3 regions of the Mycobacterium malmoense genome follow, and region 3 is predicted to be linked to each of the others. Evidence: predicted binding sites of a transcription regulator. Region 3 holds the regulator's gene; each other region holds the start of a gene.
The links. The regulator LexA, encoded in region 3, represses DNA repair genes until DNA is damaged. The targets are predictions, from matches to a motif close to CGAACANNTGTTCG.

Region 1: K3U93_RS05005 (error-prone DNA polymerase) is a predicted target of LexA. The motif match lies at 6,015-6,028, and genes of this name have one in related genera.
Region 2: cofD (2-phospho-L-lactate transferase) is a predicted target of LexA. The motif match lies at 7,883-7,896, and genes of this name have one in related genera.

What each region holds. Positions count from the first base shown of each region.
Region 1 covers NZ_CP080999.1:1,047,574-1,057,509, reverse strand. The annotation lists gene K3U93_RS05025 (sensor histidine kinase) at 1-731, opposite strand, end outside; gene K3U93_RS05020 (tRNA (cytidine(34)-2'-O)-methyltransferase) at 996-1,460, shown strand; gene K3U93_RS05015 (nitroreductase family protein) at 1,549-2,196, opposite strand; gene K3U93_RS05010 (TIGR03667 family PPOX class F420-dependent oxidoreductase) at 2,220-2,627, shown strand; gene K3U93_RS05005 (error-prone DNA polymerase) at 2,707-6,000, opposite strand; gene K3U93_RS05000 (wax ester/triacylglycerol synthase family O-acyltransferase) at 6,167-7,528, shown strand; gene K3U93_RS04995 (hypothetical protein) at 7,760-8,104, opposite strand; gene K3U93_RS04990 (hypothetical protein) at 8,376-8,687, shown strand; gene K3U93_RS24710 (hypothetical protein) at 9,166-9,408, shown strand; gene K3U93_RS25430 (transposase) at 9,309-9,665, shown strand; gene otsB (trehalose-phosphatase) at 9,571-9,936, shown strand, end outside.
Region 2 covers NZ_CP080999.1:1,225,271-1,235,206, reverse strand. The annotation lists gene K3U93_RS05815 (amino acid permease) at 1-1,084, opposite strand, end outside; gene K3U93_RS05810 (FAD-dependent oxidoreductase) at 1,186-2,547, shown strand; gene manA (mannose-6-phosphate isomerase, class I) at 2,525-3,751, opposite strand; gene K3U93_RS05800 (TobH protein) at 3,760-4,872, opposite strand; gene K3U93_RS05795 (phosphomannomutase/phosphoglucomutase) at 4,869-6,248, opposite strand; gene K3U93_RS05790 (DUF3499 domain-containing protein) at 6,351-6,818, opposite strand; gene K3U93_RS05785 (metallopeptidase family protein) at 6,986-7,408, shown strand; gene K3U93_RS05780 (WhiB family transcriptional regulator) at 7,434-7,781, opposite strand; gene cofD (2-phospho-L-lactate transferase) at 8,091-9,092, shown strand; gene K3U93_RS05770 (coenzyme F420-0:L-glutamate ligase) at 9,089-9,936, shown strand, end outside.
Region 3 covers NZ_CP080999.1:1,888,780-1,898,715, forward strand. The annotation lists gene hflX (GTPase HflX) at 1-1,047, shown strand, start outside; gene K3U93_RS08845 (acyl-CoA dehydrogenase family protein) at 1,189-2,349, shown strand; gene K3U93_RS08850 (LGFP repeat-containing protein) at 2,859-4,994, shown strand; gene lexA (transcriptional repressor LexA) at 5,024-5,731, opposite strand; gene K3U93_RS08860 (LysM peptidoglycan-binding domain-containing protein) at 6,045-6,551, shown strand; gene nrdR (transcriptional regulator NrdR) at 6,710-7,174, shown strand; gene K3U93_RS08870 (peroxynitrite isomerase) at 7,202-7,687, shown strand; gene K3U93_RS08875 (PhzF family phenazine biosynthesis protein) at 7,697-8,395, opposite strand; gene K3U93_RS08880 (alpha/beta fold hydrolase) at 8,418-9,449, opposite strand; gene K3U93_RS08885 (proteasome assembly chaperone family protein) at 9,504-9,936, opposite strand, start outside.

The DNA of each region.
Region 1 (9,936 bases), 840 kb from region 3:
TCGCTCATCCCGAACAGGGTCGACGGCTCGGTGCCGGCCAGGGTAATCATCGAAGTCCGCAACTGCGGCTCGGGCAGGTCGGCGCCCCGGGTCACCAGGATTTCCTGCATCGTCATCTGCCCGCGGGCGCCGACCGCCCGGCTCAATCCCTGCGCCTCGGCGCGGATCCGCTCGTCCTCGACGCGCACCGACGCGTTGATGACGTCCTCGGCCGTCAACAGGATCGGGGCGTAGGTGGTCACCCGGTCCCGCAAACCAATGCTGTTGTCCGCCACCTTGTCCAGCAGCCCCTGGCCGCCGTTCAGCAGGGTGCTCACCCCCGATCGGACGTCGGGGGTCACGTCGGTGTCGGCCAGCCGCGTCTGCAGCTCGTACTTGCGGGCCTCGTAGTTTTTCTTGGCGCCCTCGACGTCGCGTCCGGTGGAGCCGGCCAGCAAGGCGACGTCCAACGCCGACATGTATTTGGTGATCGCCGGCAGCACGTCGGCGCGGGCGGCGGCCAGCTTGAGGCCGCCGGAATTGGCCATCGCGTCCCTGACGCGCAAGGCGCCGAAAGCCGTCGCCAAGACCAGCGGCACCAGCACGATCGCCAAGACTTTGTAGCGGACCGGCCAGTTGGTCGGCGACCAGGCCGGTGGACGTTTGGCCGGCGCCGCCTCGGCGGTGGGGGCGTGTGTGGACTCGGGTGGGGCCGCCTCGGCCGGATTGGCCGGGCGGGTGAACATGGTCACGCGCTAGCGGCCGGCAGCCCGGCCAGCGCTCGGTGAAACGAGAGGCTCATGAGACTTCCTGCTTTATTCGCACCTGCCCCGCGCCGCGCAGAGGGGCGCGAGCGTGTAAACGTGGCAATCCGACGAGTATGACAGCCCGTGGCCCAGCCCACCAGAATCCTTACTGAGCAGACAGAGCCCGCCCGGGCGGTGCCCTACGCCGGCGGGCGACCCTGGCAAACACGCGGCGGGGAGGGCCCGGGTTGGCTTTGTCATGATCGGCAGATGTTCAAGCTGATGTTCGTTACCCCGCGCATCGCGCCCAACACGGGCAACGCCATCCGGACGGCGGCGGCGACCGGCGCCGAATTACATCTGGTCGAGCCGCTGGGCTTCGACCTGTCCGAACCCAAGCTGCGGCGGGCCGGCCTGGACTACCACGACCTCGCCTCGGTCACCGTGCACGCGTCGCTGCAGGCTGCGTGGGATGCGCTGGCGCCCGCGCGGGTGGTCGCGTTCACCACGCACGCGACCACCTCGTTTGCCGATATCGGCTACCGGGCCGGCGACGTGTTGATGTTCGGGCCGGAACCCGACGGGCTGGACGCGGCGACCCTGGCCGACGCGCACATCACCGAGCGGGTGCGCATCCCCATGCTGGCGGGCCGGCGCTCGCTGAACCTGTCCAACGCCGCGGCGATCGCGGTATACGAGGCCTGGCGCCAGCACGCCTACGCGGGAGCGGTCTAGCGGCCGCTCTCAGCTTCGCGAGCGTGCGTGTCTGTACACGACACGCCGCGAGTAAGCGGCATTCTGCGCACCTTCGAGCACACGCTGGTTACCAGGCGTTCCAGTGCGTGACCCGCTCGGCGGGCAGCCGCTTGGCCGGGCGAAAGTCGGTGCCCTTGGTGTAGGCGATCGGGAACAGCCCGCCCTGGCTGTACGTGTCGTACGGGATGCCCAGCACCTCGGCCGCCCGCTTTTCGCCGTCGTCCAGCAGGTGCAGCGTGGTCCAGCAGGTGCCCAGCCCCCGCGAGCGCAGCGCCAGGCAGAAGCTCCAGACCGCCGGGAACAGCGAGGCCCAGAACGACGCGCTCAGCCCCAGCGGCGCCCGCTCCACCCGGCCCTCCAGGCAGGGGATCATCAGCACGGGCGCCTCGTGCATGTGCTCGGCGAGATAGGTCGCGGAATCGCGGACCTTGCCCATCCGCTCGCCACGCGTGTCCCCCTCGGGGTATTCCGGCGAGGGCAGGCTGAGATAGCCGCGGGCGTTGGCCAGGTAGATGTCGGCGATCGCCTTCTTCTTGCCGGCGTCCTCGACGAACACCCATTGCCAGCCCTGCGCGTTGGAACCGGTGGGCGCCTGCAGCGCCAGTTCGAGGCATTCCATCAGCACGTCGCGGCCCACCGGCCGGTCGAAGTCGAGGCGTTTGCGGACCGAGCGGGTGGTGGTCAGTACTTCGTCGACGGACAGGTTGAGGGTCATGTGTGGAGACTACATTTGCCCTCATGAGCGTCGAACTGACACAAGAGGTTTCCAGCAGGCTGACGTCCGACCACTACGGGTGGCTAACCACCGTCGCCAAGTCCGGGCAACCGGTCCCGCGGCTGGTCTGGTTCTACTTTGACGGCGCCGGGCTGACGGTGTATTCCCAGCCGCGGGCGGCCAAGGTCGCCCACATCAAGGCGCGTCCCCAGGTGAGCCTGAACCTGGATTCCGACGGCAACGGCGGCGGGATCATCGTCATCGCCGGCATCGCGGCGGTGGACGCCACCGACGTCGACTGCCGAAAGGACGAGCCGTACTGGGCGAAGTACGGCGAGGAAGCCGAGAGATTCGGCCTGACCGAGGCGATGGGCTCCTACAGCACCCGGCTGACGATCACCCCGACCAAGGTGTGGACGACGCCCGCCTAGCTCTTCTCGCCGAGCGTGCGTGTTTGCACACGACACGCCGAGGATTGTTGGCATTCTGCGCACGCTCGGCACAGCGGGGTCAACGGAAGTCGCGAGACTTCGAGCCGACCCTCAGGGAGATGCGGCCTAACCGCTCGGCGACGACGGTGATTGCGCCGCTGGCGTTTTGGACCTGCCCGCGGATCAGCAGCGCGGGCGCGGTGTTCGCCAGCTTGCGGTGTCGCGCCCACACCCCCGGCGTGCAGAGCACGTTGACCATCCCGGTCTCGTCCTCGAGGTTGAGAAACGTCACCCCCTGCGCCGTCCCGGGCCGCTGCCGGTGGGTGACCGCGCCGGCGATCAGCACGCGGTCGCCGTCGGGCACGCCGAGCAGCTTCCCGGCGGGCACCACGCCCAGCGCGTCCAGGTCGGCCCGCAGGAACTGCGTCGGATAGCTGTCCGGGGAGACGCCGGTGGCCCACACGTCGGCGGCGGCCAGCTCCAGCCCGCTCATCCCCGGCAGTGCCGGGATGTGCGACGACGAGCCCACCCCGGGCAGCCGGTCCGGGCGTTGGGTGGCGGCCGCCCCGGCCGCCCACAGCGCCTCCCGCCGCGACATCCCGAAGCAGCCCAGCGCCCCGGCCGTCGCCAGCGCCTCGGTCTGCGGCACGGAAAGCTGCAGCCGGGATGCCAGGTCCAGCAGGGAAGCGAACGGGCCGTTGGCCTTTCGCTCCTCGACCAGCCGCTGCGCGAGGTCGCCGCCGATGTGGCGGACGGCGCCCAGGCCGAGGCGGACCTCCGTCCCGACATTCTCGAGGGTGGCGTGCGCCAGGCTGGCGTTGACGTCCGGCCCGTGCACCGCGACACCATGCCGGCGCGCGTCGGCCACCAGCGACTGCGGCGAATAGAAGCCCATCGGCTGGGCGCGCAACAAAGCGGCGCAGAACGCCGCCGGGTGGTGCAGCTTGAACCACGACGAGTAGAACACCAGCGACGCGAAACTCAGCGCGTGGCTTTCGGGGAAGCCGAAATTGGCGAAGGCCTCCAGCTTTTCGTAGATCCGGTGGATCACCTCGTCGGGGGCGCCGTGCAGCCTGCGCATGCCATCGTAGAACCGGCCGCGCAGCCGGCGCATACGTTCGGCCGAGCGCTTGGAGCCCACGGCGCGGCGCAGCTGGTCGGCCTCGGCCGCGGTGAAGCCGGCGCAGTCGACCGCGAGCTGCATCAACTGTTCCTGAAACAGCGGGACTCCCAACGTCTTTAGCAGCGCCGGTTTCATGGACGGGTGGTCGTAGTCGACCTTGTCGAGTTTGTTGCGCCGCCGAATGTAGGGGTGTACCGACCCGCCCTGAATGGGGCCGGGCCGGATCAGCGCGACCTCGACCACCAGGTCGTAGAACTCCCGCGGCCTGAGCCTGGGCAGGGTGGCCATCTGCGCGCGCGACTCCACCTGGAACACGCCGACGGAATCGGCGCGCTGTAACATCTCGTACACCGCAGGCTCGGAGAGGTCCAGCTTGGCCAGGTCCACCTCGATGCCCTTGTGTTCGGCCAGCAGGTCGATCATGTAGTGCAGCGCCGAGAGCATGCCCAGCCCGAGCAGGTCGAACTTCACCAAACCGATTGCCGCGCAATCGTCTTTGTCCCACTGCAGGACGCTGCGGTTGGCCATGCGTGCCCACTCCACCGGGCACACATCGGCGATCGGGCGGTCGCAGATCACCATGCCGCCGGAGTGAATGCCCATGTGCCGCGGGAGATTCCGGATCTGGTTCGCCAAATCGATCACCGGCTCGGGAATGCCCTCGATTTCCGGTGAATCGGCCGACCCGTTCCAGTGGCCGATCTGCTTGCTCCACGCGTCCTGCTGCCCCTGCGAGAAGCCCAGGGCGCGGGCCATGTCGCGCACCGCGATCCGCGACCGGTAGGTGATGACGTTGGCGACCTGGGCGGCGGTGTCGCGACCGTATTTGTCGTAGACGTACTGGATGACCTTTTCCCGTTGGTCCGACTCGATGTCGATGTCGATGTCGGGCGGCCCGTCGCGGTCGGGCGACAGGAAGCGCTCGAACAATAGCCCGTTGTCCACCGGATCCACCGCGGTGACGCCGAGGGCGTAGCAGACGGCGGAATTGGCCGCCGATCCCCTGCCCTGGCACAGGATGTTGTTGTCTCGGCAGAACCGGGCGATGTCGTGCACCACCAGGAAGTATCCGGGAAACGTCAGCTGCGCAATGACTTTCAGCTCATGCTCGATCTGGGCGTACGCTTCGGGGGCGCTCTCGGGCGTTCCGTAGCGGTCGCGCGCACCCGCCATGGCCAAGTGCCGCAGCCAGCTGTCCTCGGTGTGCCCGTCGGGCACGTCGAACGGCGGCAGCTGCGGTGCGATGAGGTCGAGCCCGAACGCACACCGCTCGCCGAGTTCGGCGGCGGCGGTCACCGCGTCGGGCCGCTGCGCGAACAGCCGGGCCATCTCCTCGCCGGACCGCAGGTGCGAGCCGCCCAGCGGGGCCAGCCACCCCGCGGCGGAGTCCAGGGACTGCCGGGCCCGGATCGCGCCCATCGCCATCGCCAGCCGGCGCCGCGACGGCCCCGCGAAATGCGCCCCGGTGGTGGCGACCACGCCGACATCGAAGCGCGGCGCGAGGGCGGCCAGCGCCGCGTTGCGCTCGTCGTCGAGCGGCTGCCCGTGCTGGGTCAGCTCGACGCTGACCCGATCGGCGCCGAACCGGTCCACCAGGTCGGCCAGCGCCCGCCCCGCCGCGTCCGGACCACCCTCGGAAAGCGCTTGGCGCACAGCGCCTTTGCGGCACCCGGTCAGGACGTGCCAGTGCCCGCCGGCCGCCTCGGTCAGCGCGTCGAGGTCGTAGCGCGGCTTGCCCTTCTCCCCGCCGGCCAGGTGCGCCGCGGCCAGCTGCCGCGACAGCCGCCGGTACCCCTCGGGGCCGCGGGCCAGCACCAGCAGGTGCGGGCCGGCCGGATCGGGCCGCTCGGTGCGGGCCTCGCCGCCCAGCGACAGTTCGGCGCCGAACACGGTGCGCAGGTCGAGTTCGGCGGCCGCCTCGGCGAACCGTACCGCCCCGTACAGGCCGTCGTGGTCGGTCAGCGCTAGGGCGCGCAGGCCCAGCCGGGCGGCCTCCTCGACCAGCTCCTCCGGCGTGCTGGCCCCGTCGAGAAAGCTGAACGCCGAATGCGCGTGCAGCTCGGCATACGCGACGGGATGAGCGACGGACGAGCGGGCCGGCCGGGTGTCATCCGGCGGGCGGTACTTCCCGCGCATGCGCGACAGGGGACCCTCCCCTTCGGGCTCCGCAGGCGCGCCGGCATGGCGCGGCTTGCCGTCAAGCACCCGCTCCATTTCCGCCCAGCTCGGCGGCCCATTAGACCAGCCCACACCCGCCAGTGTATCGAATGTTTGTTCGATTTAACCACCGCTCAGGACAACGGTTGTTAAACGGATCTTCAACTCCTAAACAAGGTCTTAACGCTGCGGAGGCTACCGCGCATGAGGCGCCGCGCAGATACTGGTACAACGGTAAAAACGACGGCGGGGGCTGGGCATGGCGCAGGCGAAGACACTGGATACGGCTTTCCTCAAAGCTCAAGATCCCGATCAGCACGCGAGCCTGGCGACCGGCGCGGTCGCCGTCGTCGACGGCGCCGTCCCCGATTGCCGGCTGCTGAAACGGCTTCTGGCAGAACGGATTCAGTCGATACCGCGGTGCACACAAATATTGCGCGCGCACCCGTTCAACCAGCAATGGATCGACGATCCGCAATTCGACCTCGCCCATCACGTGCGTCGGGTGGCGATTCCGCGCCCGGGCGATGACGCCGAACTGTCCCGGGCCATCGCCCACGCGCTGGAACGTCCCCTCGACCCGGACCGCCCGCTGTGGGAGTGCTGGGTCATCGAGGGTCTGAAAGGCAACCGGTGGGCGATCTTGATGAAGATCCACCACCGCATGGCCGACGGCAACTCGGCCGCCCACCTGCTCGCCAGGCTTTGCGACGACGCCGACGGCGATACCTTCGCCAGTCACGTTGGCGCCAAGGAGGTTTTGCCACCGCGGGCACACAGGCCGGGTTGGGCCGAAGCCCTGGGGTGGGCTGCCGGGGTCGCGGCGCGCGCGGTCACCGGCACGGCCGGGAACGCCGCAACCGCCATCGGGGTGATCTGGCCAGCGGCGCGCACTGTCCGCCCGACCACCACCATGCGGCGATACAGCACGGTGCGCGTGCCGCTGGCCGTGGTCGACCGCGTATGCCACAAGTTCGGCGTCGGCACCAACGGCGTTGCGCTCGCCGTCGTCACCGAAGGCTTCCGGGAAATGCTGCTGCATCGCGGCGAACAACCACGTGCGGACTCATTGCGCACCCTGGCGCCGCCGCGCTCGGCTACCCTGCCGTATCTGCCCGTCGAGCAGCATGATCCGATTCAGCGACTGCGGGCGGTGCATGGCCGGCTGAACCAGACGCAGCCCCGGAGCAAGGCCGCCGACTTTCTGCCATCCGTGTTGTGCGCCAAGGCACTTCAACTGCTAACCCGGCTACCGCAAAGCGACATCGTGACTCTGGCCACCAACGTGCCCGGGCCACGCCATCGGCTACGGCTGATGGGCCAAACCGTGGAGCGCTTGCTACCGATCCCGCCGACCACCCTGCAGCTGAACACCGGGGTCGCGGTGCTGAGCTATGGCGATGAGCTGGTATTCGGCATCACCGCCGACTACCGCGCCGCGTCCGACATCGAGCGCCTTGCCGCTGGTATCGAACTGGGAATGGCGCGCCTGGAAGCGCTGAGCCGAGACTCCGTGCTGCTGTTCACGAAAAACGGCCCCCGCAAGCGAGCCTCGCGCGCACTTACCGGTGGCGCCCAACGAGGGCGGGCGTCCGCGGTGACCGTACCCGGGCGGTGCTGACGGGCGATCGCTGGTGTCCATTCCCATTCGACCTGATGCGTCGGCGATCGGAATCGGTTTACCGGCGCCGCACTGTGGCCCAGGCCGGCCGTTTGCGGGTCTTGGTCGGACGTTGCAGCCGTTCGTCTTTCCATAATCGTTGCGTGCGTTGGGGATTGACCATGGGGCCTTCGGCTTTGGCGATGGCGTGCGCCTTGTGCCAGCCCCACCGCCTGGCCACGGCGCCCGAGATCAGGTTGGGGGCGGGGCCGGCTGGTCGGGCTGAATCGCCCCGTTGCAGCCACCGGGCGGTGGCGGGCCCGGGAGGGGTTCGTCACCGCCGACGCAGTCGTAGTAGAACTGGGGGCCGGCTATCCAGGTTTTCATCCACTGGTGCCAAAACGACCCGTCGGGGTACTTCTCGCCGTCGCACACGGCCAAATTGCCGTAACCCCATCGACCACCCGGGCAGTAGCCCTTCGTCATGTCCGGCTGGTGCGGGTCAGGCGGATCAGCGTTGGCAACCGCAGTAGAAAGAACAAACGCCGCAGCACAACCCAATATCGCAGCGCCATGGCGAGTAAGCCTGAATGTCATTTCGACTCCCTTAAAGCGTTGAATCAAAACAGCCGATTCCAAGCGATGATCAGGACTTGTGGATGAGCCGCGGCGATGAGGTATAGGCACAACCATCTTTTCGAATAGTTTACGACGCGCTTTTCGACAGTTTACGACGCGGCAGATTGGCGGCGTCAACTCGGGCGTATTCCCTGGCGCAAAGAAGGCCTCCAGGTCAAGACCCGATCGCCGCGGACGCGGCCGGGGGTGTCCTCGGTCCCTCCGATCGAGGCCGGCGCGCCGAATATGGTTGTGGGCGATCGACTTCCAGTTCGACTCCACCACCGACAGCAAGATCGTCTCGATGATAGACGAACGCACCCGTCCGGAGCTGGTTTCTCAAGCGCTGCAACGGTTCTGCGAGAACAAGACCGGCTTGGCCTACATCCCACCAGGATGCCCGTGGGTCAACGGCCACAAGGAGTGCCTCAACCGCAACCACTGGAACACCCCGTTCGAGGCCCGCGTGGTCATTGGCGACTTCAAGCACGAACATAGTCACCGACACCCACCATTCGGCTCTGGGTTACCGCACGCCGACCGAATACGCTGCGGCATATAGGCACACCCACACTCCTATGGCCTGCGAGATCAACTGAATTCGGATCAAAAAACCCGACTCTAAAACCGGGTGGACTCAGTAATGATGACTCACGACGTACGAACTGTCGTCCTGGTTTCTCTCTCCACTCCACGCGAGTCCACTTGACAACACACAGAGCTGAAGTTGGCGACTGCCAAGCCACGAATCTGGTCGGAGTGAGCGGCTGGGGCGGTCTCTGATTGCGATTGCAAAAGAACGGCGAACGCGAGCATCGGAACCTTTACGCAAACGCCCGCCCAACTCGGGCGGCATCGAGGAGGATCTTGCCCAAGCGATACGCGTGTTGGTGAGAGTGAAAAAGACGTCCTCCTGATGTCGTTAACGGGCTTGGTGTCCCAATACAGTCAGGAGGGCGTCGCGGTCCAGGGTAGCGCTTTGTCGCGTGGTGATAAAGGCCGTAATGCGCGATTGGCCCGATTGCGGGAGTTGGTGCCGGGTGAGCGCGCAGCGCCGGGCCGCCCTGGAGCGCGCCGGCTGGGTGCTCGAGATTCTCGATGAGCTTGAGCTAGCCGACGTGGCCGACAGCATCCCCGGAGCCAGCGCGATCGGGGCGGCGGCGATTTTGGCTGAGACCATGCGCTGGTCAAGCATGCCGGGCTATGCCCGCGCGAGAACAACAGCGGCGCCAGTACTGGCCGCTCACGGTTCTGCGGGCATGGCCGGCCTCGGCTGCGGCTGACCGCCTGGCGTGCAGTATGGGGTGGGCTGCGCTGGATTCACGTCAGCACAGCAATTGACTACCGTGACTACCGGCACCTGCGCCGCGACTGGGTTCAGGCGAGGAAGGTTGGTCATGCGCAAGTTGGAACCGGTCACCATCGACCCGCGCCGCCACGACGCGGTGCTGTTCGATGCCGCGCTGGACCCTACGGAAGCGCTGGTCCAACAACTGCACGGGGTCGGTGTCGGCGCCGGCGTCTTTTCGCCCGGCGGTGACTGTCGGGACGCCTTGGTCGGGGCGGCCGATCGCCTGGGCGCGCGACCGGGCCGGTGCGTCGTCGTCGCGAACGACGCGGCGGGCGTCCGGGCCGCGCTCGACGGCGGGTTCGCGTTGGTCATCGGCGTCGACCGGACCGGCGACGGCGACTTGCGGCGCGTCGGCGCCGACGCGGTCGTCGCCGACCTGAGCGAGATCACCGTGCGCACCGGGGACCGTCGGATGTCGCAGTTGCCCAACGCGTTGGAAGCCCTGGATGGCCTGGTCGCC
Region 2 (9,936 bases), 660 kb from region 3:
GCAACAGCCCGTCGCGCGCCATCGCGAACAGCACCCGGCACTGCCCGAGCATCAACACCATCACCACGGTGGTCAACCCCGCCAGCGCACCGATGGCGATGATTTTGCTAGCCCAGTGGATTCCGTTGGCCGTGAACGCCGTGGACAGGTTCGCCGGTTTGCCGCCGGGAATGGTCTTGAGCTGGGTGTAGGAAACCATGCCGGACAGCACGATGGCGACGGCGACGTAGAGCAGGGTGACGATCGCCAGCGACACCAGGATTCCCCTCGGGACGTCGCGCTGGGGCTTTTTGGTTTCCTCGGCCATGGTGGCAACGATGTCGAACCCGATGAACGCGAAGAACACGATCGACGCCCCCGCCAGCACGCCGTACCAACCGTAATGGCTGCCGTGCGCCCCCGTCAGCAGCGACAGCACCGACTGGTTGATGCCCGAGGCCTCATGCCCGGCTTCCGGCTTCGGAACGAACGGCGAGTAGTTGGAGCCCTTGATGTAGAAGGCGCCGACGACCACGACCAACACCACCACCGCCACCTTGATGCCGGTGATCACCGCGGAAAACCTCGACGACAGTTTGGTTCCCAACGCGATCAGGGTCGCCACCGCCGCGACAATCAGCAGCGCGCCCCAGTCGAGCTGAGTCGATCCGAATTCAACTGTGCCGCCGGCGAATCCGAACACCGTGCCCAGGTAGCTCGACCAGCCCTTGGAGACGACGGCGGCGCCGATCGCCAATTCCAGCAGCAGGTTCCACCCGATGATCCAGGCTAGGAACTCCCCGAAGGTGGCATAGGAGAAGGTGTAGGCGCTGCCCGCGACCGGCAGCGTCGAGGCGAATTCGGCGTAGCACAACGCCGCCAGCGCGCAGGTGACCGCCGCGATCACAAACGAAATCCAGATGGCCGGCCCGGTGATGTCGCCGGTGGTCGACGCGGTCACGGTGAAGATGCCGGCACCGATCACCACCGCGACGCCGAACACCACGAGGTCCCACCAGGTCAGGTCCTTGCGTAGCCGCGTGTCCGGCTCGTCGGTGTCGGCGATCGACTGTTCGACCGACTTCGTGCGCCATCGATTGGCCATCCAGTCGCCCTTTCCCGATCCGCTGGGACCCATTGGACCGTCACAGTACTGGGTAGTCTGCGGACATGCCGCGCGGCGGAAAAAACGCCAGGGACCACGCGGTGGTCATCGGGGGAAGCATCGCCGGCCTGTGCGCCGCGCGGGTGCTGTCGGATGCCTATTCACGGGTGACCGTCTACGAGCGCGACGAGTTGCCGAGCGCGCCGGCGAACCGCGCGGCGGTCCCGCAGGACCGCCACCTCCACATGCTGATGGCCCGGGGAGCGATGGAGTTCGAGAGCCTGTTCCCCGGCGTGCTCAAGGACATGGTGGCCGCGGGCGTACCGATGCTGGAGAACCGGCCCGACTGCATCCACTTCGGCGCCGCCGGTCACGTCCTGGGTGTGGGGCAGACGTTGCGCGACGAGTTCACGGCTTACGTGCCCAGCCGGCCGCATCTGGAGTGGCAGCTGCGCCGACGGGCCCAAGGCATCGACAACGTCGAGATCGTGCGGCGCTCCGTCGGGCAGCCGCGGTTCGACTCCGCGCCGCGGCGGGTGACCGGTGTGCTGCTGGATCCCGCCGACCCCGACGGGCGCCCCGAGTTCGTGGCGGCCGACCTCGTCGTCGACGCGGCGGGCCGGGGCACCCGGCTCCCGGTGTGGTTGACGCAGTGGGGATTCCGGCGTCCCGCCGAACAAACCATGGACATCGGCATCCACTACGCCACCCACCGCTTCCGCATCCCCGGCGGCCTGATCGCGGAGAAGGTGGTGGTCGCCGGCGCCGCCCACGACCGGTCGGTCGGGCTGGGCATGCTGTGCTACGAGGACGGCACCTGGGTGCTGACCACCTTCGGGGTGGCCGGCGCCCAACCGCCGGCGACCTTTCCCGCGATGCTCGCGCTGGCCGACGAGCTGCTGCCCGCCCATTTCACCGACGCGCTGGCGCGGGCCGAACCCCTTGGCGAGCCGGCATTTCACGCGTTTCCGGCCAGCAGGTGGCACCGGTACGACAAGCTGGACCGTTTCCCCGTCGGGATCGTCCCGTTCGGCGACGCCGTCGCGAGCTTCAATCCGACCTTCGGGCAGGGCATGACGATGACGTCGCTGCAGGCCGGTCATCTGCGGCGCGCGCTGCGGTTCCCGGACGAGCGACTGGCCGCGGAACAGAACCGGGCCACCGCCAAGACCACCTACCCGGTGTGGATGATGAACGCGATCGGCGACATCACCTTCCACCACGCCAGCACCAAGGGACGCATCCCCTGGTGGTGGCGACCGTCCGGTGCGCTGTTCGACCAATTCCTCGGCGCCGCGGAAACCGAACCCGTTCTGGCGGAATGGTTTTTGCGCCGGTTCTCGCTGCTGGACACCCTGTACATGATCCCGCCGCCGCGGATCATCGGCCGGGCCGTGGCGCACAACATGCGGCTGTGGCTGCGCGAGCGGCGGCGGGCCGTCACAGCCCCACGGTCGCCCTGAACAGCTTGGCGGGCTCCCGCGCGAGCAGCCGGATCGGGCCGTCGTCGGCCGCCACCCACGCGGCCATCCCGCGTTCCAGCGTGAGCGACCCGGATTTGCCGTGCACCGCCGTGGAGCCCTCGGTGCACAACAGGATCTGCGGGCCCTCGTGGCCGCACGACGCGTCGACCTCGTGGCCCAGGTAGTCGCCCTCAAGCTCCAGCAGCGCGACGGCGAACTCGTCGGTCGGGGTCTGGTAAACCTGCCCGAACCCCTCGCGGCGGATGGGGGGCCGCAGCCGCGCCTCGGCGGTGGGGGTGAAGTCCAGCACCCGCAGCAGCTCGGGCACGTCGACGTGCTTGGGCGTGAGGCCGCCGCGTAACACGTTGTCGGAGTTGGCCATTACCTCGACCGCGAAACCGTGCAGATAGGTGTGCAAGTTGCCGGCCGACAGGAAGATCGCCTCGCCCTGGGCCAGGCTGATGCGGTTGAGCAGCAACGCCGCCAGCACCCCGGCGTCCCCGGGATAGCGTTCCCCAAGTTCCAGCACCGTCTTGGCTTCGGCCGCGAATTCCTTCGCCCCGGAGCTGACGTACTGGATGGCACCGTCCAGCACGGCGGGCACCAGCACGTCGATGTCGGGCTGGGGCGCGGTGATCCAGGTGGTGAACAGCGCGCGCAGGCCGTCGGCGTCGGACTGGTCGTTCAGCAAATCGATGTAGGGGTCGAGGTCGGAGACGGCCAGCGCCCGCAGCAGCTCGATGGTCCGGGACGCCTGGCGGAATCCGGCCAGCGCCTCGAACGGCTGCAGCGCCACCAACAACTCGGGCTTGTGCGAGGTGTCGCGGTAATTGCGGACTGGCGAGTTCACCGGGATGCCCAGCCGCTCCTCACGCAGGTAGCCCTCGACGGCCTGCTCGGCGCTGGGGTGGGCTTGCAGCGACAGCGGTTCGTCGGCCGCCAGCACCTTGACCAGGAATGGCAGCACGTCCCCGAACCGGGCGCGCGACGCCGGGCCGAGCTGCCCCTCCGGATCGGCGACCAGCGCGTCCAGCAACGAGACTTCACCGTGGTCCGTCTCCAGCCACGCCGGGTCGGCGGGGTGTGCGCCGAACCAAAGCTCGGCCTCCGGGTGAGCCGCCGGAACCGGACGCCCGGTGAATTCGGCGATGGCGGTGCGCGATCCCCAGGCGTACGTCCGCAACGCCCCGCGAAGCAATTCCACTGTTCTAACTATCCCCGCACCAGTCGCATGTAAACGGCGGCCATCTCCAGCCGAACGGCCAATACTGCCAGTTGCTGCTCGGGGCTTGCCGCGCCTCCCGGAGCCAGGGTCCCGACCAAACCGCCGGACCCGCCCACACCGCCGGGCGCTTCGGGCACGTCCTCGGCCGTGATCAGGTAGACCTCGTTGAGCCCGGCGACCCGGGCGGCCACTACCGTCCGCTCGCCGGCCAGCGTGAGCGCCAGCACCCGCAGCCGCTCGGGCAGTGGCCCGTCGATTTCTTCGTCGTGAAAGAGCGCATCCACCGAGGACGGGGCGTCCCCCGACTGGGAAATCGCGCGCAGCGCCACCACCGCGTCCGCCAGCCCGGTGGCGGCGGCCACGTGGTGCGCGACCCGCAGCAGCACCGAGCTGCCGTGCCGGGCCAGCGCCAGCGTCGCGGCACAGTCGCCGGCCAGCGCCATGTGGCAATCGGCCATGCGCGCGGCGATCGTCTTAGCCGGATTGGTGAACACCTGGCGGCTGGCGCTGTTGCGCAGCGCCTCGGCGTCCAGGTCGTCGGCGAGCAACCCGAGGTCGACGCCCGGTCTGGGGTCCACGGTCTGCAAGACGGCCAGGCCCGCCGCCAGGTAACGGCACAATCCGAACTCGTCGCGAACCCACACCCGCGGCTCCAGGACGGCGACCCGGCCCGCCGTGGTATCCCGCAGCGGACCCTCGTACGGTGCCGCCACGACCACCCGCGCTCCGCGGCGCACGCCGGTCGCCGCGGCCGCGACCAGCGCCGGATCACCGGGGTCGTCGCCCGCGACGATCAGCACGTCAAGCGGCCCGACCCACGGCGGCACCTCGCTGGCGACCGCGATCGGCTCGGAGGCCGCGCCGCTTCGCGTCGCGGCCAGCATGGCGCCGGCGGTCTCGGCGGTCCCCCGGCCGGCCACCCAGACCACGCTGCGCGGACGGTCGTGCACCCGCAGCGGGTCCAGCGCGCCTTCGTCGGCCGCCGCGGCAATCGCGCGCACCTGCGCGCCCGCCGACGACGCGGCCCGCAGCAGGCCGTCCCGGTCGGCGGCGAGCAGGCCCTCGGTGTCTTCCAGATCGATCGCCCGGGTGGCGTTCACGGTGCGGCCTGCGCGATCTCGGCGCGGATCTGGGCGACCACAGCGTCGACGTCCTCGACGCTGCGACCCTCCACGTTGAGCCGCAGCAACGGCTCGGTGTTGGAGGTGCGCAGGTTGAACCAGCTGCCGTCGCCCAGATCGACCGTCACCCCGTCGAGGTGATCGATGGACTGGATCCGGCCGCCGAATGACTTCAACACCGCGTCAATACAATACGACGCGTCGGCCACTGTGAAGTTGATCTCGCCGGAGGATTCGTAGCGCTGGTAGTCGGCGGTCAACTCCGAGAGCGGCCGTTGCTGCTCCCCGAGGGCGGCCAGCACGTACAGCGCCGCGAGCATCCCGGAGTCGGCGCCCCAGAAGTCACGGAAGTAGTAGTGCGCCGAGTGTTCGCCGCCGAAAATCGCGCCGGTCTCGGCCATCAGCGCCTTGATGTAGGAGTGCCCGACCCGTGAGCGCAGCGGCGTGCCGCCGCGCTCGGTGACCAGTTCGGGCACCGCGCGCGACGTGATCACGTTGTGGATGATCATGGCGCCGATCTCCCGGCCCAGCTCGCGGGCGGCCACCAGGCCGGTCACCGTCGACGGCGCCACGGGCCGGCCGCGTTCGTCGACCACGAAGCACCGGTCGGCGTCCCCGTCGAAGGCCAGCCCTATATCGGCGCCGGTGTCGCGCACATAGGCCTGCAGGTCCACCAGGTTGGCCGGGTCGAGCGGGTTGGCCTCGTGGTGGGGAAACGAGCCGTCGAGTTCGAAGTACAACGGCAGCAAGGTGATCGACTCGATCGGGCCGAGCACGGCGGGCGCGGTGAGGCCGGCCATGCCGTTGCCGGCGTCGACGGCCACCCGCAGGGGGCGCAGCCCGGAGGTGTTCACCAGCGAACGCAGGAATTTCCCGTAGTCGGCCAGCACGTCCCGGTCGGTGACGGTTCCGGGCGCCGCGTCACCCGGCTTGACCCCGGCGATCACGTCGTCGGTGATGACGCTCAGCCCGGTCTCGGCGCCGACGGGTTTCGCGCCGGCCCGGCACAGCTTGATGCCGTTGTAGGCCGCCGGGTTGTGGCTCGCGGTGAACATCGCGCCGGGGCACTCCAGCAGCCCCGAGGCGAAATAGAGCTCATCGGTGGACGCCAAGCCGATCCGCACCACGTCCAGGCCCTGGCCCGTCACCCCGGTGGCGAACGCGGCGGCCAGCGCCGGCGAGCTGTCTCGCATGTCGTGGCCGAGGACCACCTGCCGCGCGCCCTCGGCGCGCATCAACCTGGCGAACGCGGCCCCGACGTCGGCGACGAACGGCCCGTCGAGCTCTTCGCCGACCAGCCCACGCACGTCGTACGCCTTGATGACACGGCGAACGGTCGCGGCGGGCCGAGACATGCGGGGACCTCCTGACGACGTGGGTTGTTCCCCCTCTTCGACGTCAGCCTATCGGCCCGGTAAGACACGGGCCGCAACGGTGCACGGGGCACCGCGGCGGCACTAGTCGGCAGGGTCGGGCAACACCCGCAGATGTCCGCGGCGCCGCCCGGAACGACGCTCGGGCGGCGCGAGCAGCCCGCTGCTCGGCGCGGTCGCGTGGGCTCCGGCGTGCTGGACATGGGGATCGGCAAAACCCTCAAAGCCGCCGCAGCCGTTCCGCGGCGCGCCGGCGGCCCCGTTGTTGGGCAGGCCCCGATCGCCCGGGCGGCCCTCGCGCACCGCGTCGGCAAGGGCGACCAGGTCGTCCTCGTCGGGATGGGTGGGCAACGGGGCGGCGTGGCGAACGAGTTCCCATCCGCGGGGCGCGGTGATCCGGCCGGCATGGCCGACGCACAGGTCCCACGAATGCGGTTCGCGCGCGGTCGCGAGTGGACCCACCACCGCCGTCGAGTCCGAGTAGACGAACGTCAAGGTCGCCACGGCATAGTGCGGACACCCGGGCCGGCAACAGCGACGGGGAACGTTCACGACCGAAAGGCTATCGTGGACAAACGCCGCGGAAGCGCCGGACACGCGCATCTGTTCGACCCACGATGTGCAACCGTTACCATCGGCGCGTGGGCGAATCGCGCTGCTCCCCGCAAAACGATCGGCACCGATCGGCCTCCTACCGCGGGTCTCGACGGGGCCGCGACATGCGCGGCCCGCTGCTGCCGCCGACGGTGCCGGGATGGCGCAGCCGGGCCGAGCGGTTCGACATGGCCGTGCTGGAGGCCTACGAGCCCATCGAGCGGCGCTGGCAGGAACGAGTGGCCGACCTCGACGTGGCGGTCGACGAAATCCCCCGCATCGCCGCCAAGGACCCCGACAGCGTGCAGTGGCCGCCCGAGGTCATCGCCGACGGACCCATCGCTTTGGCCCGCTTGATCCCGGCCGGCGTCGACGTCCGTGGCAACGCCACGCGGGCACGAATTGTGTTGTTCCGCAAGCCAATTGAGCGACGGGCCAAGGACACGATCGAACTCGGCGAGTTGCTGCACGAAATCCTGGTGGCTCAGGTGGCCATCTACTTGGACGTCGAGCCCTCGGTCATCGATCCGACGATCGACGACGAATAACGTTGCGCCGCGGCGCGCGCCATGGTCAGATGATGCCGCGCTTGAGGCGGCGGCGCTCACGTTCGGAAAGGCCGCCCCAGATGCCGAAGCGCTCGTCGTGCGCCAGCGCGTACTCCAGGCATTCATGACGCACCTCGCAGCCGAGGCAGATCTTCTTGGCCTCACGTGTCGAGCCGCCCTTCTCCGGGAAGAAGGCCTCGGGATCCGTTTGCGCGCACAGGGCGCGGTCCTGCCATTGGTCGGTGGTCGGCGGCGGCGAGGGCTCCGGTTCGAATGCGACTGGCGCATCGGGAACCACGGTCAGGTGCGGACGGGCATTTAACGCCTGAGCCGCCGGCGCCGAGCCAATAGTGGTGTGCGGTGTGCCTGTCATAACGCCCCGAAGGTGCTCGTAAGACATGCTTCGTCCGCCTCCTCAGCTTTGATTGAGAGAGTGAGTCAGTGAGTTCCCACTGTTCTGATGTACAGACAATTCGAACAAGTGATCGAATCTCGGTCTGCGACACCGGAATCGGCGACCAACCGGGAAATGACACTGTTGTGATTAGACACTCGTTGACCTGCCGGGTCAAGCGTTATGACCTATTTCCATATCATCTCGTGACGAAATTTCGGCGTTTCTGTTGTTTTCGACCCTCGGCGTGTCCATCACATCGCCCACCGCCCAGTACTGTCGAGCGGTGTGAAGGTCACCGTTCTCGTCGGCGGGGTCGGCGGCGCCCGCTTCCTGCTGGGGGTCCAGCGGCTGCTCGCGCTGGGTCAGTTCGCGCCGCAGGGGGGCCCGGCCGACGGCTCGGATTGCCATGAGCTAACCGCGGTCGTCAACGTCGGCGACGACGCCTGGATCCACGGGCTGCGCGTCTGTCCGGATTTGGACACCTGCATGTACACCTTAGGTGGAGGCGTCGACCCGCAGCGGGGGTGGGGACACCGCGACGAAACCTGGCACGCCAAGGAGGAATTGGCGCGCTACGGCGTCCAGCCGGACTGGTTCGCGCTGGGCGACCGCGACCTGGCCACCCATCTGGTGCGCACCCAGATGCTGCGGGCCGGCTATCCGCTGTCGCAGATCACCACCGCGCTGTGCGACCGCTGGCAACCGGGCGCGCGGTTGCTGCCGGCCAGCGATGACCGCTGCGAGACACACGTGGTGATCACCGATCCGGCCGACGACGGCCGTCGGGCAATCCACTTCCAGGAGTGGTGGGTGCGCTACCGGGCCCAGGTGCCGACGCACAGCTTCGCATTCGTCGGCGCCGAAAATGCCAGCGCCACAACCGAAGCGGTGGCCGCCATCGCCGACGCCGACGTCATCTTGCTGGCGCCGTCCAACCCGGTGGTCAGCGTCGGCGCCATCCTGGCCGTGCCCGGCATTCGCGGCGCGTTGCGTGCGGCCCGGGCCCCGGTCGTCGGCTACTCGCCGATCATCGGTGGAAAGCCGTTGCGCGGCATGGCCGATGCCTGCCTTTCGGTGATCGGGGTCAAGTCCACCGCGGAGGCGGTCGGCCGGCATTACGGGGCGCGCCGGGCCACCGGGATACTGGATTGCTGGCTGGTGCACGAGGGTGATGAGGCCGACGTCGAGGGGGTCTCGGTGCGCGCGATACCGCTGTTGATGAGCGACCCCCGGGCGACGGCCGAGATGGTGCGCGCCGGGCTGGAACTCGCGGGCCTGGCAGCGTGACCGAGCATGGCACCGGCTCGGCGATCGAGATCCTGCCCGTCGCCGGGCTTCCCGAATTCCGGCCCGGCGACGATCTGGGTGCGGCCGTCGCCGCGGCCGCGCCCTGGCTGCGCGACGGGGACGTCGTGGTGGTGACCAGCAAGGTGGTGTCCAAGTGCGAGGGCCGGCTGGTACCGGCGCCGCGGGATGCCGAGGCGCGGGATGAGCTGCGCCGCAAGCTGGTCGACGACGAAGCCGTGCGCGTGCTGGCGCGCAAGGGCCGGACCCTGATCACCGAGAACCGGCTCGGTCTGGTCCAGGCCGCCGCCGGCGTGGACGGATCCAACGTCGGCAGCGACGAATTGGCGCTGCTGCCGGTCGATCCCGACGCCAGCGCCGCGGCGCTGCGGGCCGGGCTGCGGGAGCGGCTCGGCGTCGACGTCGCCGTGGTCATCACCGACACGATGGGCCGCGCGTGGCGCAACGGCCAGACCGACGCGGCGGTCGGCGCGGCGGGTCTGGCTGTGCTGCACAGCTATTCGGGGGCCGTCGACCGGTATGGCAACGAGCTGGTGGTCACCGAGATCGCGATCGCCGACGAGATCGCGGCGGCAGCCGATCTGGTCAAGGGCAAGTTGACCGCGATGCCGGTGGCCGTGGTGCGCGGCCTTGACCTGCCCGACGACGGCACGACGGCCCGGCGGCTGCTGCGGCCGGGCACCGAAGACCTGTTCTGGCTCGGCACCGCCGAGGCCATCGAGCTGGGTCGCGGGCAGGCGCAGCTGCTGCGCCGGTCGGTGCGCCGGTTCGGCGACGAGCCGGTGCCGCCGGGGCTGGTCGAGGCCGCCGTCGCCGAGGCCCTGAC
Region 3 (9,936 bases):
GCGCTGGAAAAGGCCGTGAAGGTCAAGGTCATCGACCGCACCGCGCTGATCCTGGACATCTTCGCCCAGCACGCCACCAGCCGGGAGGGCAAGGCGCAGGTCTCGCTGGCCCAGATGCAGTACATGCTGCCGCGGCTGCGCGGCTGGGGCGAGTCGATGTCACGGCAGGCCGGCGGCCGCGCCGGCGGCAGCGGCGGCGGGGTGGGCCTGCGCGGTCCCGGTGAGACCAAGATCGAGACCGACCGGCGCCGCATCCGCGAGCGGATGGCCAAGCTGCGCCGCGAGATCAAGGACATGAAGCAGGCCCGCGACACCCAGCGCAGCCGCCGCTTGGGAAGCGAGATGCCGTCGATCGCCATCGTCGGCTACACCAACGCCGGCAAGTCCAGCCTGCTCAACGCGCTGACCGGGGCCGGGGTGCTGGTGCAGGACGCGTTGTTCGCCACCCTGGAACCCACCACCCGGCGCGCGGAATTTCCCGACGGCCGGCCATTCGTGCTCACCGACACCGTCGGGTTCGTCCGGCACCTGCCCACCCAGCTGGTCGAGGCGTTCCGCTCCACACTCGAAGAGGTGGTCGACGCGGATTTGCTGGTGCACGTGGTGGACGGCTCCGACGTCAACCCGCTGGCCCAGATCAACGCAGTCCGCCAGGTGATCACGGATGTTATCGCCGACCATCACGGCGACCCGCCCCCCGAGCTGCTGGTGGTCAACAAGGTCGACGCCGCCAGCGATCTCATGCTCGCCAAGCTTCGGCACGGGCTGCCCGGCGCGGTGTTCGTCTCCGCACGCACCGGCGAAGGCATCGACGCCCTGCGGCGGCGGATGGCCGAGCTCGCTGAGCTATCTAAACCCACCGACGCCCTTGTCGACGTGGTCATCCCGTACGACCGCGGCGACCTGGTGGCCCGCGTGCACGCCGGCGGGCGCGTCCAGCAGGAGGAGCACAACGCCGACGGCACCCGGATCAGGGCGCGCGTTCCGGTGGCGCTGGCCGCCAGCCTGCGGGAGTTCTCCGCCCCACCTTTCGAGCCGCGAGCGTAACGCCACTGCGAATCCGAGCGCCGGATTTCGCAGTGGCGTTACGCTCGCGCCGGCCGGGGCGCCCAGGTCCGCCTGGCCGCCGACCAACCGGCTGGTTGGTATATCTTGGGCGGCAGAGTCCCCATTCGCCGGAGGTCATTCATGAGCGGTGCCATCAAGTACCAGCGCACTCTGTTCGAGCCCGAGCACGAATTGTTCCGCGAGTCCTATCGGAGCTTCCTCGACCGCCACGTGGCGCCCTATCACGACGAATGGGAGAGGGCGAAGATCGTCGACCGCGGCGTGTGGCTCGAGGCGGGCAAGCAGGGGTTCCTGGGCATGGCGGTGCCCGAAGAATACGGCGGCGGCGGCAATCCCGACTTCCGGTACAACACGATCCTCACCGAGGAGACCACGGCCGGGCGCTACAGCGGGATCGGTTTCGGTTTGCACAACGACATCGTGGCGCCCTATCTGCTGGCCCTGGCCACCGAGGAGCAGAAGCAGCGCTGGTTGCCCAAGTTCTGCACCGGGGAGCTGATCACCGCGATCGCCATGACCGAGCCGGGTACCGGCAGCGACCTGCAGGGTATCAAGACCCGCGCGGTCAAGCGGGGCGACCACTACGTGCTCAATGGGTCAAAGACGTTCATCACCAACGGAATCAACTCCGACCTGGTGATCGTGGTGGCGCAGACCGACGCTGAGAAAGGTGCGCAAGGGTTCAGTTTGCTGGTGGTCGAACGTGGCATGGAGGGCTTCGAACGCGGCCGCCACCTGGACAAGATCGGGCTGGACGCGCAGGACACGGCCGAGTTGTCGTTCACCGACGTCGAAGTTCCGGCCGAAAACCTGCTCGGCGAGGAAGGCATGGGGTTCATCTACCTCATGCAGAACCTGCCGCAGGAACGGATCTCGATCGCCATCATGGCGGCCGCGGCGATGGAGCAGGTGCTGGAACACACACTGCAATACACCAAGGAGCGCAAGGCATTTGGCAAGCCGATCGGCAGCTTCCAGAACAGCCGCTTCGTCCTTGCCGAGCTGGCGACGGAGGCCACCGTGGTGCGCATGATGGTCGACGAGTTCGTCCGGTTGCACCTGGACAAAAAGCTGACGGCCGAACAAGCCGCAATGGCCAAGTGGTACTCCACCGAAAAGCAGGTGCATCTGGTCGACCGTTGTCTGCAGCTGCACGGCGGCTACGGCTACATGCGCGAATACCCAGTCGCCCGAGCCTATCTCGATGCCCGGGTGCAGACGATCTACGGTGGCACGACCGAAATCATGAAGGAGATCGTCGGCCGCAGCCTCGGGGTCTAGCCCTTGGTCTAGCCTGACGCGGCCCGCCCACGCAATCCGGGGCTCACCGCGCATCGATGACGACCGGAAACGACAAACACGCGGTCGCCGGAAAATAATGAATGGCCTGATACCTTCGGCGCATGTGTTTCGCGTATATCGACTGCGCAGTCACGCATCGTCTAGCCGGTGATCACGACGCGGATGAGCGTCGGGACGGAATCGGAAACGTCTTTTTCAGCGGTGCCGGCGCCAGTCGGACCATTTCCTGCAAGCCAGTAGACGGTCGGCGTGGCCCCGCATCATTTCGACATCGGCGTGGTATCCGTTTCCGTAGTATTCGTAATTTGACTTCGCATTTTTCGTTGGCAGGAGCAAAGTTATGCGAGCCCGGCGATAATACGGATCGTCATGGGGTTACGTTCCCACGGCGGTACGAACCGCTCGCAGGGTCTGCAGGGTGCGGGCATGGCCAGAGGTAGGGGCCTATCCGTCGGCTGGGAGGCTTGGTGAACGGGCAGAGAGGTCGAATGCGCAGGCTGGTCGGTACCGCGCTGATCAGCATCGCGACCACGGTGGCGACCGCCGCCTTGCTGGCGAGCACCGCCTCTGCGTCTCCGATAGGTGACGCCGAGGCCGCCATCATGGCCGCATGGGAGAAGGCCGGCGGCGACGGTTCACCGCTGGGCGCCAGGAAGGGCGATGTCTACGCGATAGGCGACGGATTCGCCCTGGATTTCGACGGCGGCAAGATGTTCTACACCCCGGACACCGGTGCCAAATTTCTTTACGGGCCGGTCCTGGACAAATACGAGTCGTTAGGCGGTCCGGCCGGCAGCGATCTGGGATTTCCGACCATCAACGAAGTTCCCGGCCTCGCGGGGCCGGACAGCCGGGTGGCCACCTTCTCCGCCAGCGACAAGCCGGTGATCTTCTGGACGTCCGACCACGGCGCGTTCGTCGTGCGCGGCGCGCTGAACGCCGCGTGGGACAAACTCGGCAGCTCCGGCGGGGTCCTCGGCGCCCCGATCGAGGATGAAACCTATGACGGGGAAGCCACCGCCCAGAAGTTCAGCGGCGGTGAGATCTCCTGGAACCGAAAAACCAAGGAGTTCACCACCAACCCGGCGGCGCTGGCCGACCAGCTGAAGGGCCTGCAGGTCACGGTCGATCCGACGGCGGCCATCAACATGGCCTGGCGCGCGGCCGGCGGCGCCGCCGGTCCGCTCGGGGCCAAGCTGGGTGGGCCGTATCCCATCGGCGGTGATGGAATCGCCCAAAACTTCGCCGGCGGCAAGGTGTACTTCAGCCCGGCCACCGGCGCGAACGCCGTCGAGAGCGACATCCTGGCCAAATACGAGTCGCTGGGCGGGCCGGTCGGCAGCGACCTGGGTTTTCCCACCGCCAACGAGTCCGACGGCGGCATCGGACATGCCAGCCGGATCGCCACGTTCTCCGCGGCCGACAAGCCGGTGATCTTCTGGACCGCTGACCACGGCGCGTTCGTCGTGCGGGGCGCCATGAAGGCCGCGTGGGACAAGCTCCGCGGTCCTACCGGCAAACTGGGCGCCCCGGTCGACGACCAGGCCGTCGACGGCGACGTGGTCTCGCAGCAGTTCACCGGCGGCAAGATCTCGTGGAACCGGGCGAAAAACACGTTCACCACCGATCCGGCAAACCTGGCGCCGCTGTTGTCCGGTCTGCAGGTGTCGGGGCAGAACCAGCCAAGCACGGCGGCGATGCCCTCCCATGCCAAGCCATTCACCTGGCATTGGTGGTGGCTGCTCGCCGCTATTCCGGTGCTGGTGCTGGTCGTGTTGTTGGTGGTGGTGGCAGCCGGGTGGCGCCGTCGTCGCTCGGCCCGTGACACCCCTGCCTACGAGCCCGAGCGCGGCGCGGATGCCGGCTACGAGGCCGCGGCCGACGGGCACTGGGGGCGCGATGACGCCGATCTCGCCACCGAGCACCTGCCGCTCGGCGACCTGCACCCCCCGGAACTCCAGCCGCCGCCGGACGCCGGGCCCGCGGCGCGGGTCAGTTGGAGCCGTGGAGCCGCCGCCGACCTGGCCGAGGACGTCGCAACCGCCGGCGCCTACGGCGGCGAGGCGCGGCCCGTATCCGAGGAGGAAAATCCCGACGCGGTGGACACCGATTCCATACCCGTCGTCTCGGAGGCCGAACTGTCCGAAGTCGGCTACCCCGAAGCTTCGGAGGAGGCCGACTACCTAGAAGCTGACTATGTGGAAGCCGACTATGTGGAGGCCGACTATGTGGAAGCCGACTATGTGGAGGCCGACGCTGGCTACGCGGATGACGGGTATCCGGACGCCGCTCCCGATGACACCGTCGTCCCGGTTGCCGTCGCGCCGGACACGCAGCCGAGAACCGGGCGGCACGCGGCCATCGACGCCGAAGATGACGCCGAAGACGCCTTGGAAGTGATCCCCGAAGCCGCCAACGCGGCACCGGGCCCCGCTGGGCGCCCGACAATCCACCTGCCGCTCGAGGACCCATACCAGGTGCCCGACGGATATCCGATCAAGGCCAGTGCGCGCTTCGGCCTGTACTACACCCCGGGCAGCGAGCTCTATCACGACACGCTCGCCGAAATCTGGCTGTCCAGCGAAGAAGTCGCGCAAGCCAACGGCTTCATCAAGGCCGACTGAGCCGCTAACGAACGCGCCGCGGCAGGGCGCTAGACCTTGCGAATCACCGTGACGACCTTGCCGAGCACGGTGGCGTCATTACCGGGTATGGGATCGAACGCCGGGTTGTGCGGCATCAGCCACACCTGACCGCCCGCGCGCTTGAACGTTTTCACGGTGGCCTCGCCGTCGATCATGGCCGCGACGATGTCGCCGTTGTCGGCGACGTGTTGCTGCCGCACGACCACCCAGTCGCCGTCGCAGATCGCGGCCTCGACCATCGAGTCACCCACCACCTTGAGCAGGAAGAGCGTGCCCTCGCCGACCAGCTCACGAGGCAGCGGGAAGACGTCCTCGACGGCTTCTTCGGCGAGGATCGGTCCACCGGCCGCGATGCGCCCGAGGACGGGGACAAAGGTGGGTTCCGGCAGGGCGTCCGAGCCGGCGACCTCGGTACGGACACCGGCCTCGGCGGCGGCGGTCTCCTCGGTGCCACGGACGTCGACTGCCCGGGGGCGGTTGGGGTCGCGGCGCAGGTATCCCTTGCGCTCCAGGGTGCGCAGCTGGTGAGCCACCGAGGAGGTCGACGTCAGACCGACGGCGTCGCCGATTTCCCTGATGCTCGGCGGGTAACCGCGGCTGGTGACCGACGTACGGATGACGTTCAGAATGGTGCGCTGCCGTTCGGTCAGCGATGGATCCACGGAACGTAATCGGCCGTCCGAGCCGGCCGATGGGGTGTCGTTGCTGTCGCTCATGCACTGAATGTAGCCGCATCGCAGCCAAGAATCAAACATGTGTTCGACTTGGCGTGTCACGGCCCGCAAAGGCCCTCGGCTGCCGCCGGACCGGCCGTGGCGGCCGGCGAATAACAAACGTGTAACTCTCGGCGATATCGGGTACTCGAGGCCCATGTCAGTGGTCGCACCGACCGGTTTGTCGGTGGCTTGTCGGTGGTGTGGTCTAGCGTTTCGCTCGTCCGACACGCTTCGCTCAAATGTTCGGGTTTCGAACACGCGAGCGATTATAGTCGAACACACGAGCGAGAATGAGTTGACCGGAGGAACGCAGATGACAATCATCCACACAGGCATCCACACAGGCCCACCGCTTACCGGCAGCGTTCGGCGCCCGGTCAACGGACCGGCGCTGGGCCTTCGGTCCGGTCGGGATGGGCTGGCGCGGTCTCGCAGGCCCGGCCCGTCGAGGCCGCCGGGCGCGCCACCGCGCTACCACGGCACCGGCGTCGCGATGTCCGTCGCGCCGCATCGCAGGCGGCCCGTGACGCTGGCGACGACTGTGGGGCTGGCGCTGGCCGCCGGGGCGATCACCCTGTGGCTGGGGTTGGTCGCGAATGTCGGCCAGCTGGTCAACGGCGACCCCTCGGGATCGGCCGCCCGCGTGCCCGACCGGCTCGCCGTGGTGCGGGTCGAACCCGGGGAGTCCCTTCAGGACATCGCCGCCCGGGTGGCGCCGGATCTGCCGGCTCGCCAGGTTGCCGAGCGCATCCGCGAACTCAACGACCTGAACTCGCCGGCGCTGGTCGCGGGCCAGACCCTGATCGCGCCCGTCGGCTGACGCGGTGTCTCGCGAAAACCGCTCTGCGTCAGGGCTCCTCGATCCCCGCGGCGGCGGGCATGCGCGCGTCGCGGTCGCATTGGCCCCGCCGGGGAGCGCGCGGGTACGCTCGTCAGTGTTCTGCGATAACCGGACGCCAGCGCGGCAAAGGAGCGGTCATGCACTGTCCGTTCTGCCGCCATCCCGATTCCCGGGTGATCGACTCGCGGGAAACCGATGAAGGCCAGGCCATTCGGCGCCGCCGGTCATGCCCCGAGTGCGGCCGGCGTTTCACCACCGTGGAGACCGCGGTGTTGGCCGTCGTGAAACGCAGCGGTGTCACCGAGCCTTTCAGCAGGGAGAAGGTAGTCAGCGGGGTCCGTCGGGCATGCCAGGGCCGCCAGGTCGACGACGATGCGCTCCACCTGCTGGCCCAGCAGGTGGAAGACACCGTGCGTGCCGCCGGCTCGCCGGAGGTCCCCAGCCACGAGGTCGGCCTGGCCATCCTCGGGCCGTTGCGCGACCTCGACGAGGTGGCGTACCTGCGGTTCGCGTCGGTATACCGGTCGTTCTCGTCCGCGGACGATTTCGAGCGCGAAATCCAGGCGCTGCGCGCGCACCGCAAGGTGTCGACCCCGAGCTGACGGGGGCTGAGTCGCTAGGCTGTCTTCATGTCGCCCGACTTGCACCCCGATCTCGAGGCGCTGGCACCGCTGCTTGGGACCTGGGCCGGTCGCGGGACGGGCAAGTACCCGACGATCCAGCCCTTCGAGTATCTCGAGGAAGCCGTGTTCTCCCATGTCGGGAAACCGTTTCTGGCCTACGCGCAGAAGACCAGGGCGGTGGCCGACGGCAAACCTCTGCACGCCGAGACGGGGTATCTTCGCGTGCCGCGACCCGGTCACGTGGAGCTGGTTCTGGCCCACCCGAGCGGCATCACCGAGATCGAGGTCGGCACGTATTCGGCGACCGGTGATCTCATCGAACTCGAGCTGTCGACCACGGCGATCGGGTTGGCCCCAACCGCCAAAGAGGTTACCGCGCTTGGCCGTTCGTTCCGCGTCGACGGCGACGAGCTTTCGTATTCGGTGCGGATGGGCGCAGTCGGGCAGCCCCTGCAGGACCACCTCGCCGCGGTGCTGCACCGGCGGCGCTGAGCTCTCGCGTCAGTCGATTCGTCGGGCACCGTCGTTGACGACGCGCCCGGCCACCCCTACCCAGCCTTCGGGGTTCCATGTGGTTTCGATCAGCGATCCCTTGCCCTGGGTGATGCGCAGGTCGCGGCTGAGGACGTCGGTGATCCGCATCGCCGCCGCCCCGGTGGCTTCGTCTTCCGGCACACCCAGGTTGGCGGCGAACATTCGGGCCCGCAGCGATCCGGCGGGCCGATCGGCCCAGGTCCACAGGTAGTGTGCGGTGTCGTCGGGAAAATCGGCCGGGTCGGCGGCGAAAAGGTCGTCGACTGAGTCGAATTCGTGGATGGCCAATTCCGGAGCCCATTCCGAGCGTGCGCTGATGCCCGTGCGGTCGCCTCGTGCGCCGACGCCGTAGCTCACCTGCACGATCCCGGCCGGCACCTGCAATGTGTTGATCGGCCGGCCCCTCTCGCGCAGCCACCACGACGCGCCGACGGTCGGATGCCCGGCGAACGCAAGCTCGGTCCGCGGGGTGTAAATGGTGGCGTGCGCGGTGGTCGAGCCGGCGGCCGGAAGATCGACGAAAACCGTTTCGCTGTACCCCAATTGGGCCGCCAGCCGCTGCCGGCCCGAGGGTTCGATCTGGCTGGCGTCGACCACGGCGAGCGGATTACCGAAATTCCCTTCCGGATCGGTGAACACGCGCAGGACCGCGACGTCGATACCCATGGCCCGACTCTACGGCGCGCGCTCAGGTAGCGCTGCGTTCGTCGGAACCCATGGCGTTCAGGACGGCGACGCGGGTGTCGGCGGGGCCCGTGACCGTCTTCTCGCCGCCGCCGCCGCGGAGCAACCCGCGCAGGGCGGCCTGGTCGTATTCGGCGGGCTCGGTGGTGTCGATGAAGCGCTCGACGACGTCGATAAAGCGGGCGGGGTCGTCGTGGAACGGGAAGTGGCCGGAGCCTTCGAAGATCTCGAGGCGGGAGCCGGGCATCGCGGCGTGCGCCATCCACGCGTGACGCACGGGGACGACCACATCCCTGGTGCCCCAGACGATCTGCACCGGAATGGCCTCGGTCAAATAACATCGGTCCAGCATCGTCACGATCTGGCCGCGCCAGTCCACCACCGCCCGCAGGGTCCGGCTGAACGCCGCCGAGGCCGTCGGTTCCGGCAGGTCGTCGAGGATCCGCAGCACGTTGGGCAGATCGTGGCCCAGGCCCGTCGATCCGATCGCCAGCCCGGCCACCCGCCCCGCGAGCTGGACCGCCGGCAGCACCAGGGGGAGCCGTAGCAACGCCAGGGCCTCGCTGCCCATCGGCAGCGCGGCCAACCGGAAGACGACGTTGACGTCCTTGGTGACGCCGCCGGCGGCGACCAGGATCAGCCGCTCGACCAAATGCGGGAACTGGTAGGCGAATTGCATGGCCACGCCGCCGCCGAGCGAATGACCGACGATGGTCACCCGCTCGATGTCGAGCACGGACAGCAGGTCACGCATCCCGTTCGCGTAGGCGGCGACCGAGTAGTCGGCGCGCGGCTTGTCGGATTTCCCGTGGCCCAGCAGATCCGGGGCTATGACCGTGAACCGCTGGGCGAGCTTGGCCTGCACGGCATTCCAGGTGGTGGAGTTGTCACCGATGCCGTGGATCAGCAGAATCGCCGGCCCGGAACCGGCGATCCGGAACGCCCGCCGGTAACCATGGATGGTGCGAAATTCGAGCGTGGGCGCCGTCACTTCACGCACCGGGCGAAGGTTGCTCTTGCGCTTCCGCTCGGTCATCTCGCCAACCTTGTCGTCGGGCCAGCTACGGGCTCGTAGAACTGTTGTGGAAGCTCAACCCTGCTCGTCGTCTTCGTCGCCGAACTTCTTCTCCGCCTGCTGGGCCAGAAATCGCTCAAACTCTGCGCCAAGCTCGTCGCCGCTGGGCAGATCCTCGTCGCGGTTTAGTAACGACCTGTTCTCCTGAGCGTCGATGAAGGCATCGTACTGGCGCTCGAGCGCGGCCACCACTTGGGCGACCTCCGCGCTTGCCTGGACCTGCTCGTCGATCTTGGCCCGGATCTCCGCCGCCGCTTCCGACAGCGCCGACAGCGGCAGCTCCAGCGACGCCGCCTTGGCCACCTGCTCGAGCAACGCCTGCGCGGCCGCGGGATAGTCGGTCTGCGTCAGGTAGTGCGGGACGTGCACGGTGAATCCGACGACCTCGTGGCCATGCTGGGCCATCCGGTATTCCAACAGGTTGGACGCGCTGCCGGGAACCTGGATC